One region of the Paenibacillus sp. FSL K6-1330 genome, then DNA from elsewhere that is predicted to be linked to it. Evidence: predicted binding sites of a transcription regulator. Region 1 holds the regulator's gene; the other holds the start of a gene.
What was found. Region 1 encodes LexA, which represses DNA repair genes until DNA is damaged. Its sites were predicted from a motif close to CGAACATATGTTCG; they were not measured.

Region 1 (6,407 bases):
TCCATTTTGTAAACCCCGTCTTGATCATGCTTAACCGGTACCTTCGCCTGAACGCCTCCGCCTTCCAGCGTGACTTCAAATTCCACATTGTTCGCATCTTCCACCGGACTGCCGGCTTGCGTCACCTTCGCTTCGATCAGCACCTTCTCGCCAGCCTTAATACTCTCCGGCGTCAGAGACAGCTCGACTATGATGGGTTCCGCCATCACATCTTCTCCAGATTCCGCTTTGCTGTCATTACATGCGGCAAGCGCAACCGCCATCAGCACCATGGCCGCAAGTAAGGCTATCTTTTTTCGGGTCATGCTCTACACCTCTTTTACAAAATAGGGCTATGTATGGTTCATTCAAGTAATGGTCATTACCAAACCTCGTTAAGTTACCTAATCCATTATATCGCATTATTCTTTTACTTCTATCTCATGCAGCTTACAATTGTGTGACGTTTATCATTGCCAAATGCACGGCTCAAGTCCAATTGTGTAACCAACAAAAAACAGCCCATAACCGCAGAATCTGCTGTTAGGGCTGTTCCTATGTACGATTGCGCACCCATTATTCGGGTGTGAGTTATTCATTGCGTAGTTTACAAGGATGCCACGATGGCATGCAGCTCCGATAAATGTTTGATCTCAAACTTCGGTTGAATGGACGGATCGTGAGGTCGGTTTACCCGATTGATCCAAACCGTATGCAGTCCTGCCGCATTCCCGCCTTTAATGTCTGTGGTCAGCTTATCTCCCACCATCACGGCTTGATCCGCCTCAACACCCAACAAGTCAAGAGCATGCTGGAAGATGGAAACATCCGGCTTCCCTTTGCCAAAATCACCGGAGATGATGATATGATCAAAATAAGGAACCAGTTCTGGAACACCGTCCAGCTTCTCCTGCTGCAGATCCGGACTTCCGTTCGTGAGAAGCAGCAGCTTTACATTTCCCTGTAATTCCTTCAGAACTTCAAACGTTTCTTCATATACATAGGGTCTTGTTCTGCGTTCAGCAGCGAATTGTGCAGCCAACGTTTCGGCCAATGTTTCATGATCAACGCCCAGGCGCTGAAGTCCGCGTCGCCATGATTCCTTGCGGTATACGGGTGCCAGCTCCTGCAGCTTTCTGAATTCAGGCTGTGATCCAGCCGTAAAATTAGCCCACAAGCCTTCGAAAGGGTTAATTCCGATCATTTTGGTAAAAGCAAAAGTATCATATGACTCATATAATGCTCTAGCTTCTTCCCGTACTGCGGCCAAAAGTGCTTTGGCATCAATGCCGGTCTCGTTCGCTCCGGCCTGGCATGTCACTTCAAACGCTTCTTCCACACTACGTTCATCCCACAATAACGTGTCGTCCAAATCAAACAAAACCGCAGCTATCGGCATGTCTCTCCCACTCCTCATATACACTGTGATCTATTCTATTTGTTAATTATGCTCAACTGGAATTTGATGAGTTTTTGCGAACTCTTCTAATCTTTCGCCCATCGCTTTCGTATCATAAAGATTCATCATACGCGAGAATACCCAGTTGCCTGCTTTCCCCTTGCCCTGGATCACGACGGAACCCGAAGCCAATTTGATCTTCTCGATATCCGATACAGCCAGTCGACGTTCCCGATTGAACTTCATGGTGGATACGGAAGCACGCTCAATCTTCAAATAAGGCTTGCGTAAGAAAATCATAAGCGCTAACAGAATGTACAAGCTGACACCTACCCAGTTCAGTACATCGTTGCTTCCACCTGCAGCCTCGGACGTCGCCGTTCCAAGAAGTGCATACACACCAGCCAATGCAACAAGCACTAACGGAAGTACATATTTACGTCCCTTAAATACATCATGCTTATCAGTAACGGCAGAGCCTTGGTACGAGGTCAGCCCCTGCTTCTTACGCTGCTTGTTGAGCTGTGACATATTTTTGTTGACTTTTCTTTCCCATGATCGTGACATATGGTTCCCCCTGGATTAAATTTCAATATATTACCAATCCATATAAACTTGGGGTAACCGTATTCGATTCCCGCGAATAATCGGCACCCCAAGTATTATAATTCTATCCTACTATCTGGTCATGAATCACTGGTTGTAGATCCATGTTCCAGTTGATCGACTAATGCTTTAATCGCGGGCCGCCTTTTTGTTCATTTTCATCAACCCATTCGATCGATTCCAGCTGTTGTCTAAAGTTACCTCGAATATTATTAAGGTATATTTCCCGAAGCTCTGCCCGTTCCTTGAGCTCTTCCGCGGTCAATCCCTCACTTTTCTGTTTTCTTGCTAGCACATTGATGCGTTCAACCAAAGTATCGATGTCCATGACTTCTCCTCCAATTCCGATATCATGTATAACTTAAACATGTGAAAAAGAGCTTGTCAAGGCAACTGCACCCTTGCAAACTCTGATTAATAACAAATATGAACATATGATGCCTATAAATGAGTCCTCTATGTCAAGAAATCAATAATCTTCTATTATAAACACGCTTATACTGCGTGAAATCACATCGTCAGGCAAACCTACAAATATGAAGCGAGAAATAGGGACATATATAAGGAAAGAGTTTCTCGTAGTGTCATCCCATTACCAGACCGGTAAAGACAACACCTCTCCTGCCTGTATATCCGGACCCTTCAATCCATTCATTCTTCGGATGCTATCCAGGTATACTCGCGTATCCATATCTGTCGGTTTATGAAGGGAAGCAATCCGCCACAAACTATCGCCATATTGAACAATAACCTGCTTCTCCCCCGTGGGTTTATCCATCCCCCCGGCAAAAACGGAATATGCCCCTGTCCAGCAGGATGCTACGATTAACAGAACGAATAAAAGCTTTATAAAAGGAATGGATGCCATTCTCGACTTCAATTGATCGATCCAAGTCTCGGAGGACTTCGTTTGCACTGGAACGTTCTCATAAATGCTACGGTATGTACTGTATTTCAACATGGAATCATCATCTCCCAAACAAGTGTTCTCTTATGGATTCATATTAACACGAACACTTGTTTGATTCAATACCAAAAAGAACATTTGTTCTATTTTTATTTAGAACTTATGTTTGTACGAACGGAAGTTCTATGTTATAATTTTCCCAAACGTTACTAAATGGGGTTGATACGGCATGTCGAAAATATCCAGCCGCCAGCTGGCGATCTTAGAGTTTATCCGCAACGAAGTTCGTAGCAAGGGTTACCCGCCTTCTGTCCGGGAAATCGGCGAGGCTGTCGGACTAGCTTCCAGTTCAACGGTCCATGGACATCTTGACCGCTTGGAGAAGAAAGGCCTCATTCGCCGTGACCCTACGAAACCAAGAGCAATCGAACTGCTTGGCCAAGAAGAGTCCGAAAGCGCAAGCCTGTTTACTCACACCATTGCCAGAGTGCCTGTTGTCGGAAAAGTCACTGCAGGTGTTCCTATTACAGCCATGGAGAACATTGAGGATTACTTCCCACTCCCACAGCATTATGTAGGCGACGATAAGGTGTTCATGTTGTCGGTTATTGGTGACAGTATGATCGAAGCTGGCATTCACAGCGGCGACTATGTCATTGTTCGCCAGCAGCAAACTGCAGACAATGGCGACATTGTCGTAGCGATGACAGAGGAAGACGAAGCAACTGTGAAGACCTTCTATAAGGAGAAGGATCATGTACGATTGCAACCGGAGAATCCTACCTACGAGCCACTGCGCCTGAACCATGTTACGATTCTCGGTAAAGTAATCGGACTCTTCCGGGATGTCCACTAATTTCATATATCTATCTATGAAGAATAGGTTACCTCCCTTAATTGGATGGTAACCTCTTTGCTTTTTCTATATAGATCACGAAGCTGTATCATAGCTAGTTTGCCTGCTCCATAATGCCTTGTTTAAGATCCAGTCGATACATCCGTTTGGGTTTATAATCCGGCGAACCTTCCCCACCCGGCCCCTCCGTGGACTCTAGAACAAGCTTATTATCTTTAACCATGGGAGTAGTACCTGGTCTATAATATGAAAAGTAGGATACCAAGGATTCATCCTGAAATCGGAGCTGGACGGCTTTACCCGTTTCATGCTCCACTGCGAACGCATAGATTTGTATACCATGACAGTCCCTATATTGCGGTGCGAGTATAAATACATCGGCAGCTTGAAACGGCAGACGAATCATATCAACCGGAGCAGATGTTGGTTGAATAAAAGTAAGATCCCCCAGCGTAGTTACTTCATTTGTAACTTGGTTAGTACTATACTGTACGCTGTAGTTTCCGGTAAACGACATATCCGTTTCGATACCGAAGCAGCTCGGTGCTCCCAATGTCGTTATTTTTTCCTGTCCAACTGCAATAACCCTTAACCTTCCTTCATCCGTTACGCCTTGTGCCCGGATTGTCTCTTCCGTACCAGGAGGTAAAGTCCCTGCTCTCTGTTGTTCCTCTCTGCCAAAAGGTAATTGAAAGGCAATTAAAATAATCAGAAGCATTAACCCTCCAGCAAATCCAACTTGTAAGTGCTTTCGACGTTTAGGCTTGCCGTCGGTGAAAATCACGGACCTATGCACGTTTTTTTTCATTTCAGATGTGAACTTTTCATCTGAAAAGGGAGCTTTTTTAGCCCGGGAATACCAATCTGGTTTATCCTCATTCATCGCCATTCTCCTTCAACAGGTTCTGTACTTTTTTCCTTGCCCGATACAGTCTTGATTTTACGGTACCCGCCGCTAGGTTAAGGAACTCCGCAATCTGATTTATTGACATCTCATAGTAAAGATCCAGGATCAACACCTCCCTGAACTTCCTGGGTAAGGTCATAATCATGGCCCATATTTCATTGGTATACTGCCCATCCAAATACTCTGCTTCCGCCGAGCGGCTTGAGGCATCTATGAGCAGCTTGTCCTTGAGGGTCACTTTCCGAAAGAAAAAAGTCTGTTTATATCGATACGCGGTATGTCTTGTAATTGTAAGCAGCCACGTTTTTAGCGTCGCCCGACCGCGAAAGGTATGTATGCCAAAATAAGCTTTAATAAACACCTCTTGAGCAATATCGTCAGCCAGTGCTTGCTGTTTGGTCAGAAAATAAGCGTAATTCCAGATATCATTTCCGTATAAGTTCATGATTTTATCCAGTGTCTGTGTGTCCATCACCGTCATCTGCTTCAAGTATTCCAGCTCCAACCGATTCACCTCGTCTAATTAGAGTCATGGAAGTGAGCAAAGGTTCCCTTTTTTCGAAAAATAAAAAAAGAATCTTCCCTTTTATGGAGGGCGATTCTGTATTGGCTGCATTCCTGAACGGTTCTCCAAAATCATCAACCAAAATCTATTGCCATTGCTACTAAACTAACGGAGCCTCATCCCAGGCCTGTTTAAATTGAGAACCAAATCTTCGAATGGATTCTATGTCGGCGGTTAACTGAAAATCCTGTTCCGATCCGTAAAAATGCAACTGATAGATTCCTTCTTGTTCCTTTGGCTCCCAGCTCAGCTGGTATAAATGTTTTTCGAAAGACATAAATAAACCATCTAATTTAAAACCATTTAAATACTCAAGCGGAAATTCAGCAGTTACCGAAATATAATTCCGGATTGTCAAATTCGTCCACCCAAAATTCAAATCATAAATGATTCGGTTAGCCTGAAAAAAATTAAAATTGATCTGGCATCCTTCATCCTCACCATGAATACGAGATATAAACGCGAACACTGCCCGAGTTCCCTTCTCTTCGTGGTCACTTAGAGTTGCCATTTACGAGCCTCCTTCGTTGTTCCACTTACCACAGCAGCATTTCCCCTACTCCACTAACTTTATATGAAACCTGACTAATATTCCATATGCTTGTTTGATCATATTCATTGGAAAAACAAAAACCCCTCACGCCTTACGGCGCAAGGGATTCCTCTATTAATACATTGTAATGTACTGATCGCGTTCCCATTGGTGAACTTGCGTGCGGTACATGTCCCATTCGATTTCTTTCAGCTCGTAGAAGTGAGCCAGCGCATGATCCCCGAGCGCGTCGGAAATGACTTCGCTGCGAATCAACTCGTTAATGGCTTCTTTCAGGTTTGCCGGCAAGCTAGGGATGCCTTCCTCAATACGCTCTTCTTCCGTCATCACATAGATGTTACGGTCGATTGGAGACGGGAGCGACAGCTCGCGCTTCACGCCATCCAAACCTGCTTTCAGCATGACAGCCAAAGCCAGATACGGGTTAGCCGCCGGATCCGGGTTACGCACTTCAATACGCGTGCTAAGGCCACGGGATGCAGGAATTCGAATCATTGGGCTGCGGTTACTTGCAGACCATGCTACGTAGCAAGGTGCTTCGTAACCAGGCACGAGACGCTTGTACGAGTTCACCGTTGGGTTCGTGATCGCAGCAAACGCGCGTGCATGCTTAAGAATACCCGCCATATAGTTAC
Region 2 (6,407 bases), 1.9 Mb from region 1:
TCTGCCTCTTCCTTCGCCTGCTGCTCGATTTCTTTAATCATCTGAGCGGTTTCATGACGAACTTCCTGCTCAACATTACTGAGAATAATGCTGCGGGCATCCTCCATCGACAGGTTGGAGATGCGCTCCAATTCTGTCGTTTGTTTCTTGTAAATGGCATCGATTTGCTGCTGGGTCTCTTCTATTCGTTTCTCTTTGTTCGCCACTTGTTCTTCTTTACGTTCCAAAGATTCTATTTTTTTATCCAGCGACTCTTCCTTTTGCAACAATCTGCGCTCCTGCCGTTGAATTTCATTCCGGCGCTCACGAGTGTCTTTTTCAGCTTCGGCTCTGATTTTATGAACTTCGTCTTTAGCTTCAAGAACCGTTTCTTTCTTCAATGCTTCTGCTTCCTTCTTCGCACTTTCTACGATCTGCAAAGCGGCATGCTCGGCACTGGAAATTTTAGCTTCTGCAAGGGATTTGCGAATAAAATAACCGAACCCAAAGAATATAGCGGCTACAACGAGAACGATTATGATCCACCAAATTGGATGCATCTGATCACCTCCTCGTTGGTTCCTCCAAGGCATTCCTTGGGAAATGTGCAATTGTCAGGTTACTCATTCATACATAAAATTTTCCGGCAGTGGAAGCTGCCGTCCATACTGCGAACGCCGTATCACGTACGCAAATTCCGCCTTAACCAGCGGAATACATTTCACTATGAATTGGCGATTTAAGAATCTTTCACAAAGTAGTCACTTTTTTGGAAGGAAAAAGGATTCTAATTTATGATAAAAAGATTCATATTTATTTTAGTATTTATAAAAAGATATTGTCAAGGGAAAGCAATGGGTAAACGTCAGTTTCATCCAACGAAACCATTTCTTTCACGAAAAAGTGCCCAATTTGCCCTTTATTCGAAATCTTCCAGCCCATCGTCCCACTCGCCCTGTTGCTGATCCTCATCGACCAGACGTTTGAGTACCTGACGCACCTGGTCCCCGCCGAAGCCCCTACGCATTAAATATGCTCCCGTTTTACGTTTGCGATCCAGCATCTCCCCATGGGTTTGCTGCCATTTTTTCCGTCCCACGGCGAGCGCGCTCTCCAATTCGGCATCTGCACTGATCTCGCCCAATGCCTCGGAGATCAGCTCCGTGCCGATTCCCTTCTGTCTCAGCTCCTGTTTGACCCACAGCCGTCCCTTCTTATGGCTCGTCATGCGCTGCTCCGTCCACATCTTGGCGTATAACGCGTCATCAATCAGCTTGTCCTTCTCCAGGCGCTCCAGCGTTGTCTCTACGCTGCTCGGCTCGAAACCTTTTTGCTGCAGACGCTGGGTGATCTCCTTGGCTGTTCTTGGTTTCCTGGCCAGATGATTCAGCGCCTCTACGTAAGCCCGCTGTCGCTCATCGGCCACGATAATTTCTTCCAGCTCTTCCTTGCGAAAAACATTTCCCTTGAACATCCGGTATTTCAGCATCACATCTTCATGAACGGTCATGAGGTACGGACCAAACGCGATTTGGTATCGGTGTTTGGGCTTTTTCAGCATTTCGACTGAAGTTACAACCAAATCCTCGTGAGCCGGAAAATGCTCAATACCTGATGATTCTGCCTGCTCCGACATTTCTTTATTCTCTTCTTTCATATGTCGCTCCTCTCACTACCGCGCCATCCTGAGTAAAATAACCAAGACTGACTCTCAATTCTGGATAAATGCAAAGAAGACCGTCTGGTGTTACAAACACCGGACAGTCCTCAACACTTAATCGTTAACCAGCAATTTACTACTCTACTTTAAACAACTCTTGCTCTTCTATTTCCTCTTGTTCCTTATCCTTCTCGGAAGGCTCAGGAACAGCCGTAGTCAGATTGCTCGCTTCACGGATTTTGTTCTCGATAACACTAGCAATCTCCGGATTCTCCTTCAAGAATTGCTTCGCATTCTCACGTCCTTGGCCAAGACGGTCACCTGCATAAGAATACCATGCACCACTCTTATCCACGATATCGAGGTCCGTTCCGATATCGATTAGGCTTCCCTCTCTAGAGATGCCTTCACCGTACATAATATCAAGCTCAGCCTGTTTGAAAGGTGGCGCTACCTTGTTCTTAACAACCTTAATCCGTGTGCGGTTACCCACCACATCGTTCCCCATCTTGATGCTCTCAATTCGACGCACATCCAAACGAACCGTCGAGTAGAACTTCAGAGCACGTCCGCCTGGAGTCGTCTCAGGGTTACCAAACATAACACCAACCTTCTCACGAAGCTGGTTGATAAAGATGGCAATCGTTTTCGATTTATTAATAGCACCCGACAATTTACGAAGAGCCTGGGACATCAGACGAGCTTGCAGACCCACGTGGGAGTCCCCCATGTCGCCTTCAATTTCAGCTTTTGGAACAAGCGCAGCAACCGAGTCAATAACGATGACATCCACTGCACCACTGCGTACCAGAGCTTCCGCAATTTCCAACGCCTGCTCACCCGTGTCCGGTTGGGAGAGCAGCAATTCATCAATATTAACGCCCAGTTTGCTTGCATACGATGGATCCAGAGCATGCTCGGCATCGATAAATGCAGCCTGTCCACCAGCCCTCTGAACTTCCGCAATAGCATGGAGGGCCACTGTTGTTTTACCGGAGGATTCCGGTCCATACACTTCAATAATCCGGCCTCTAGGCAAGCCGCCGGTTCCTAAAGCTATATCCAATGCCAACGATCCGCTCGGCACAATCTCAACTTGCATGTGGGTGGATTCACCCAGTTTCATGATGGAACCTTTTCCGAACTGTTTCTCTATCTGACGAAGCGCCATTTCCAGCGCAGCACGACGATCTGACAATTGTTCCACAACCCTTCACTGTTGATAGTCATATCATACCTTGTTTTGACACGTTTGCCAAGCTTTTTTTCGAACATACATTCGTTTTTTTTATTCAACGCCCCTTCCGGTATATGCTCCATCCCCTATGTATAAAGAACAAGAACCGTGGCAACATCATTCGATATGCCACGGTTCTTCCGTATTTCCCATTATACTTGGAACTGTTCGTTAATTCAAGAAGAGGTACCAAGCAAGGTGTAAATTATTTACTTTTTTTGAAAAGCGGATATCTCTATTTTCGCAAAATTAATCTTGTTTGGAGGCAACAAGACGCTGCCAAAGCCGGTAGAGCAGCGCCTTCGTCGCACGGAGTCGGATCGTCTCACGGTTACCCTGGAGGTGCAGCTCATACACTTCTGTTTCTTTTCCCCGTTGAGACAATCCGATGTAAACAAGACCTATAGGCTTGCGTTCAGCGTACCCTGGACCTGCTACGCCCGTTACCGATAAACCAAAGTCGCTGTCGGTTACCATCCGAACATGATCTGCAAGCGCTTCGGCAACCTCCGCACTGACGGCTCCCGGCGCATCATCCCCCTCAAGCAGCGCATGCGGGATATGCACAAGCTTCTCCTTGATCTGGTTAGTGTAACAGACGATCCCGCCAAGGAACATCGATGCGCTGCCGGGGATGGAGGTCAGCGTCTCCGCTACAAGGCCTCCCGTGCAGCTCTCCGCGGCGCTCAGCGTCCAGCTATGATCTGCCATCATATCCACGATAACCTTCTCAATGGGCACATCCTCGTTAGCATACATAAACTCAGGGCCTCTCTCCTGGATCCGGGCTTCCAGTTCATTCAACCGGACCATCGCCTCAGCCTCGCTGGAGGCCTTCGTGGAGATTCGGACGGTGACCTCCCCTTCCTTGGCATACAATGCAATCGTCGGATCGGTCTGGGCCGTAATCAGGTCTTCCAGGCGCTTATCAAGCGCGGACTCCCCGATGCCTGCGAATTTGAGCATCTTCGAATAGATGGGAAGCTCTCCCGTAAGCACATGCTGCAGAAGCCAAGGCTTGGCCTCCTGCTCAAACATCGGCATCAGTTCTTTCGGCGGTCCCGGCAACACAATATAATGAGTGCCTTCATACGATACCGCGTTCCCGACGGCGAGGCCTGTTTCGTTCGGAAGGGGAGTCCCTCCCTCGATAGCCAGGGCCTGTCGCCGATTGTTCTCGGTCATTACGGATCCCCGTTCTTGGAAGAAACGTTCGATCCGGTCCATAGCCATCCGATCAATATGCAATGAACGATTCAGAAAGGATGCGAGCGCATCCTTCGTCAGGTCATCCTGTGTGGGGCCCAGGCCGCCGGACAGAAGCACGATATCGGCTCTGCTGCTGGACAGCCGCAAGGTCTCCTTGAGCCTCTCCATGTTATCCCCGACAACCGTTTGATAGTACACATCGATTCCCATTGAGGCAAGCTGTCTGGACAAATACTGTGCATTGGTATTCACAATCTGTCCAAGGAGAAGTTCGGTTCCAACTGCAATGATTTCTGCTTTCATGATTCGTCGATCCTCCTGTATCTTCTATCTCTTCACAATACTCGCCACTCGCCGTCACAAATTTATTACCCTGCGGAAGAAAAAAGCAATAGGATAGCTCCTATTGCCGTTATGCCCCGGTACCTTTAAGAAGATGCCTGTTCTGGACAAAATATTCGATTCCCGAATAGATCGTAATTATCGCGGCAGCCCAGATTGCAATGACATCAAACGGAATTCCCAAGAATACAAACGGGAAATTATTGATCAGAAGCGCGACAATTGCCACAATCTGAATCACCGTCTTGATTTTTCCTGATTGACCTGCTGCAACGACGGAACCTTCCAGGAGCGCAATTTGTCTCAAGCCAGTAACCGCGAATTCTCTGCTGATAATGACAACAGCAATCCATGATTCACATTTCCCCATCTCCACAAGCGATATGAGGATAGCTGCCACCAGCAGTTTGTCCGCGAGCGGATCCATAAGTTTACCCAGGTTTGTCACCATATTGTTTTTCCGGGCCAAATACCCGTCAATCCCATCCGTGCTTGCAGCAAGTATGAATATCAAAGCCGCAATCAATTGGTTATAGGGCAGGACAAAATCATTCCATACAATAGGAGCCGGATAAAAATCAAAATCCACCAGCAGAAAAATCATCATGACAGGGATCAAGCAAATGCGGGCCAACGTGATACGATTGGGTAAATTCATGGGGCAACCTCCCTTGCAACGGGTTGTCTTGAAATTTTCGCAGACCCCGCGACTGTTATCCATCTGTACTTCAATAGGGTCGCTCTTCCCAAGAGCCTAAAGGGTTTGAAGCGTGAAGCGCTGTCTGTCATATTCATCCCCCAGTGATCTATGTATACGTTAATCCTTATATATCGTTTTTTAGTATAATATTTCCGTTGACGCCCTGTCAAAAGAAACAACCTGTCCATCCAATCCTACGTGAGCCTGTGACGAGCGTTTATTTAAAATTGGTGAACTGCAGGTCCAGAGAAAGATCCGCTTTGCGAAGCAGCTGCATGATCTGTTGAAGATCGTCCTTGTTTTTTCCGGTTACCCGAATTTGGTCACCTTGAATCTGACTCTTGACCTTCAGTTTGGAATCACGGATCAATATATTGATCTTTTTCGAATTTTCCTGATCGATTCCCTGTTTTAAGGTCAAACGCTGGCGAACGGTACCCATGGAAGCCGGCTCGATTTTGCTGTACTCCACATTTTTCAGCGACAAGCCCCGTTTCACCATCTTGGTTTGCAAAATATCAATAACGGCGTTGAGTTTATACTCGTCATCGGATGCAATGACCAGTGCGTCCTTGTCCAGCTTCAAGCTGCTCTTGCTGCCCTTGAAGTCAAAACGGTTCTCAATCTCCCGCTCCGCCTGATTAACCGCATTACTAAGTTCCTGCATATCCATTTTGGATACGATATCAAATGAATTTTCTGAAGCCATGGTGAATCCTTCCTTTCATTAACGATAATGCTTCTATTATAGGTAAAACATAGAGACAAGTCTAATCCCATTAAGGATCAGCGGGTGGATCTGGAACGAAAAAGACTCCGCTTATCGCCAACACCCGGCGAAAACGAAGTCTGCTCCTTCAACTGCTAGCTTTCTCATCCTGCACCGGACGGCGGAACATGCTCAATATACCAAGCAAAATATGTGCCAGTCCAAAGCCTAATATGCCATATCCCCAGTCGCTTGGAATCAAATAATAGCCCAAGAGGCTGACGATGACGCCTAATCCGAATATAATCCAGTTGACCGTCACGAAAGCAACACCTCTTCCATGAAGCGAAATAACAGCATGCAGCTGCATGCTGTTATGATGGCCTGGAGGTGAGACAATTATTCTACATCCGTAGTGCCTGTAGAGTCAGTAGTACTGGTATCCGTAGTCCCTGTGGAACCATCTGCCGGCTCCAGCAAGATACGCGACGTTGATTTCCCATCTGTTACGGGCTGGCCGCCAACCGTAATGGTGGTTGCAGCGGAATTCCCCGATTTCACGTAGAGTCCC

Region 2: recA (recombinase RecA) is a predicted target of LexA. The motif match lies at 2,908-2,921, and genes of this name have one in related genera.

What each region holds. Positions count from the first base shown of each region.
Region 1 is NZ_CP150269.1:2,953,176-2,959,582, reverse strand. Features, by position in the region: gene NYE54_RS13490 (FixH family protein) at 1-305, opposite strand, end outside; gene NYE54_RS13485 (HAD family hydrolase) at 587-1,378, opposite strand; gene NYE54_RS13480 (hypothetical protein) at 1,421-1,945, opposite strand; gene NYE54_RS13475 (DUF896 domain-containing protein) at 2,106-2,312, opposite strand; gene NYE54_RS13470 (LysM peptidoglycan-binding domain-containing protein) at 2,577-2,945, opposite strand; gene lexA (transcriptional repressor LexA) at 3,121-3,747, shown strand; gene NYE54_RS13460 (hypothetical protein) at 3,842-4,630, opposite strand; gene NYE54_RS13455 (sigma-70 family RNA polymerase sigma factor) at 4,623-5,159, opposite strand; gene NYE54_RS13450 (hypothetical protein) at 5,320-5,730, opposite strand; gene glnA (type I glutamate--ammonia ligase) at 5,887-6,407, opposite strand, start outside.
Region 2 is NZ_CP150269.1:4,821,275-4,827,681, forward strand. Features, by position in the region: gene rny (ribonuclease Y) at 1-539, opposite strand, end outside; gene NYE54_RS21770 (RecX family transcriptional regulator) at 899-1,636, opposite strand; gene recA (recombinase RecA) at 1,776-2,837, opposite strand; gene NYE54_RS21780 (competence/damage-inducible protein A) at 3,126-4,388, opposite strand; gene pgsA (CDP-diacylglycerol--glycerol-3-phosphate 3-phosphatidyltransferase) at 4,498-5,085, opposite strand; gene NYE54_RS21790 (YajQ family cyclic di-GMP-binding protein) at 5,345-5,836, opposite strand; gene NYE54_RS21795 (DUF4175 domain-containing protein) at 5,985-6,158, opposite strand; gene NYE54_RS21800 (helix-turn-helix domain-containing protein) at 6,236-6,407, opposite strand, start outside.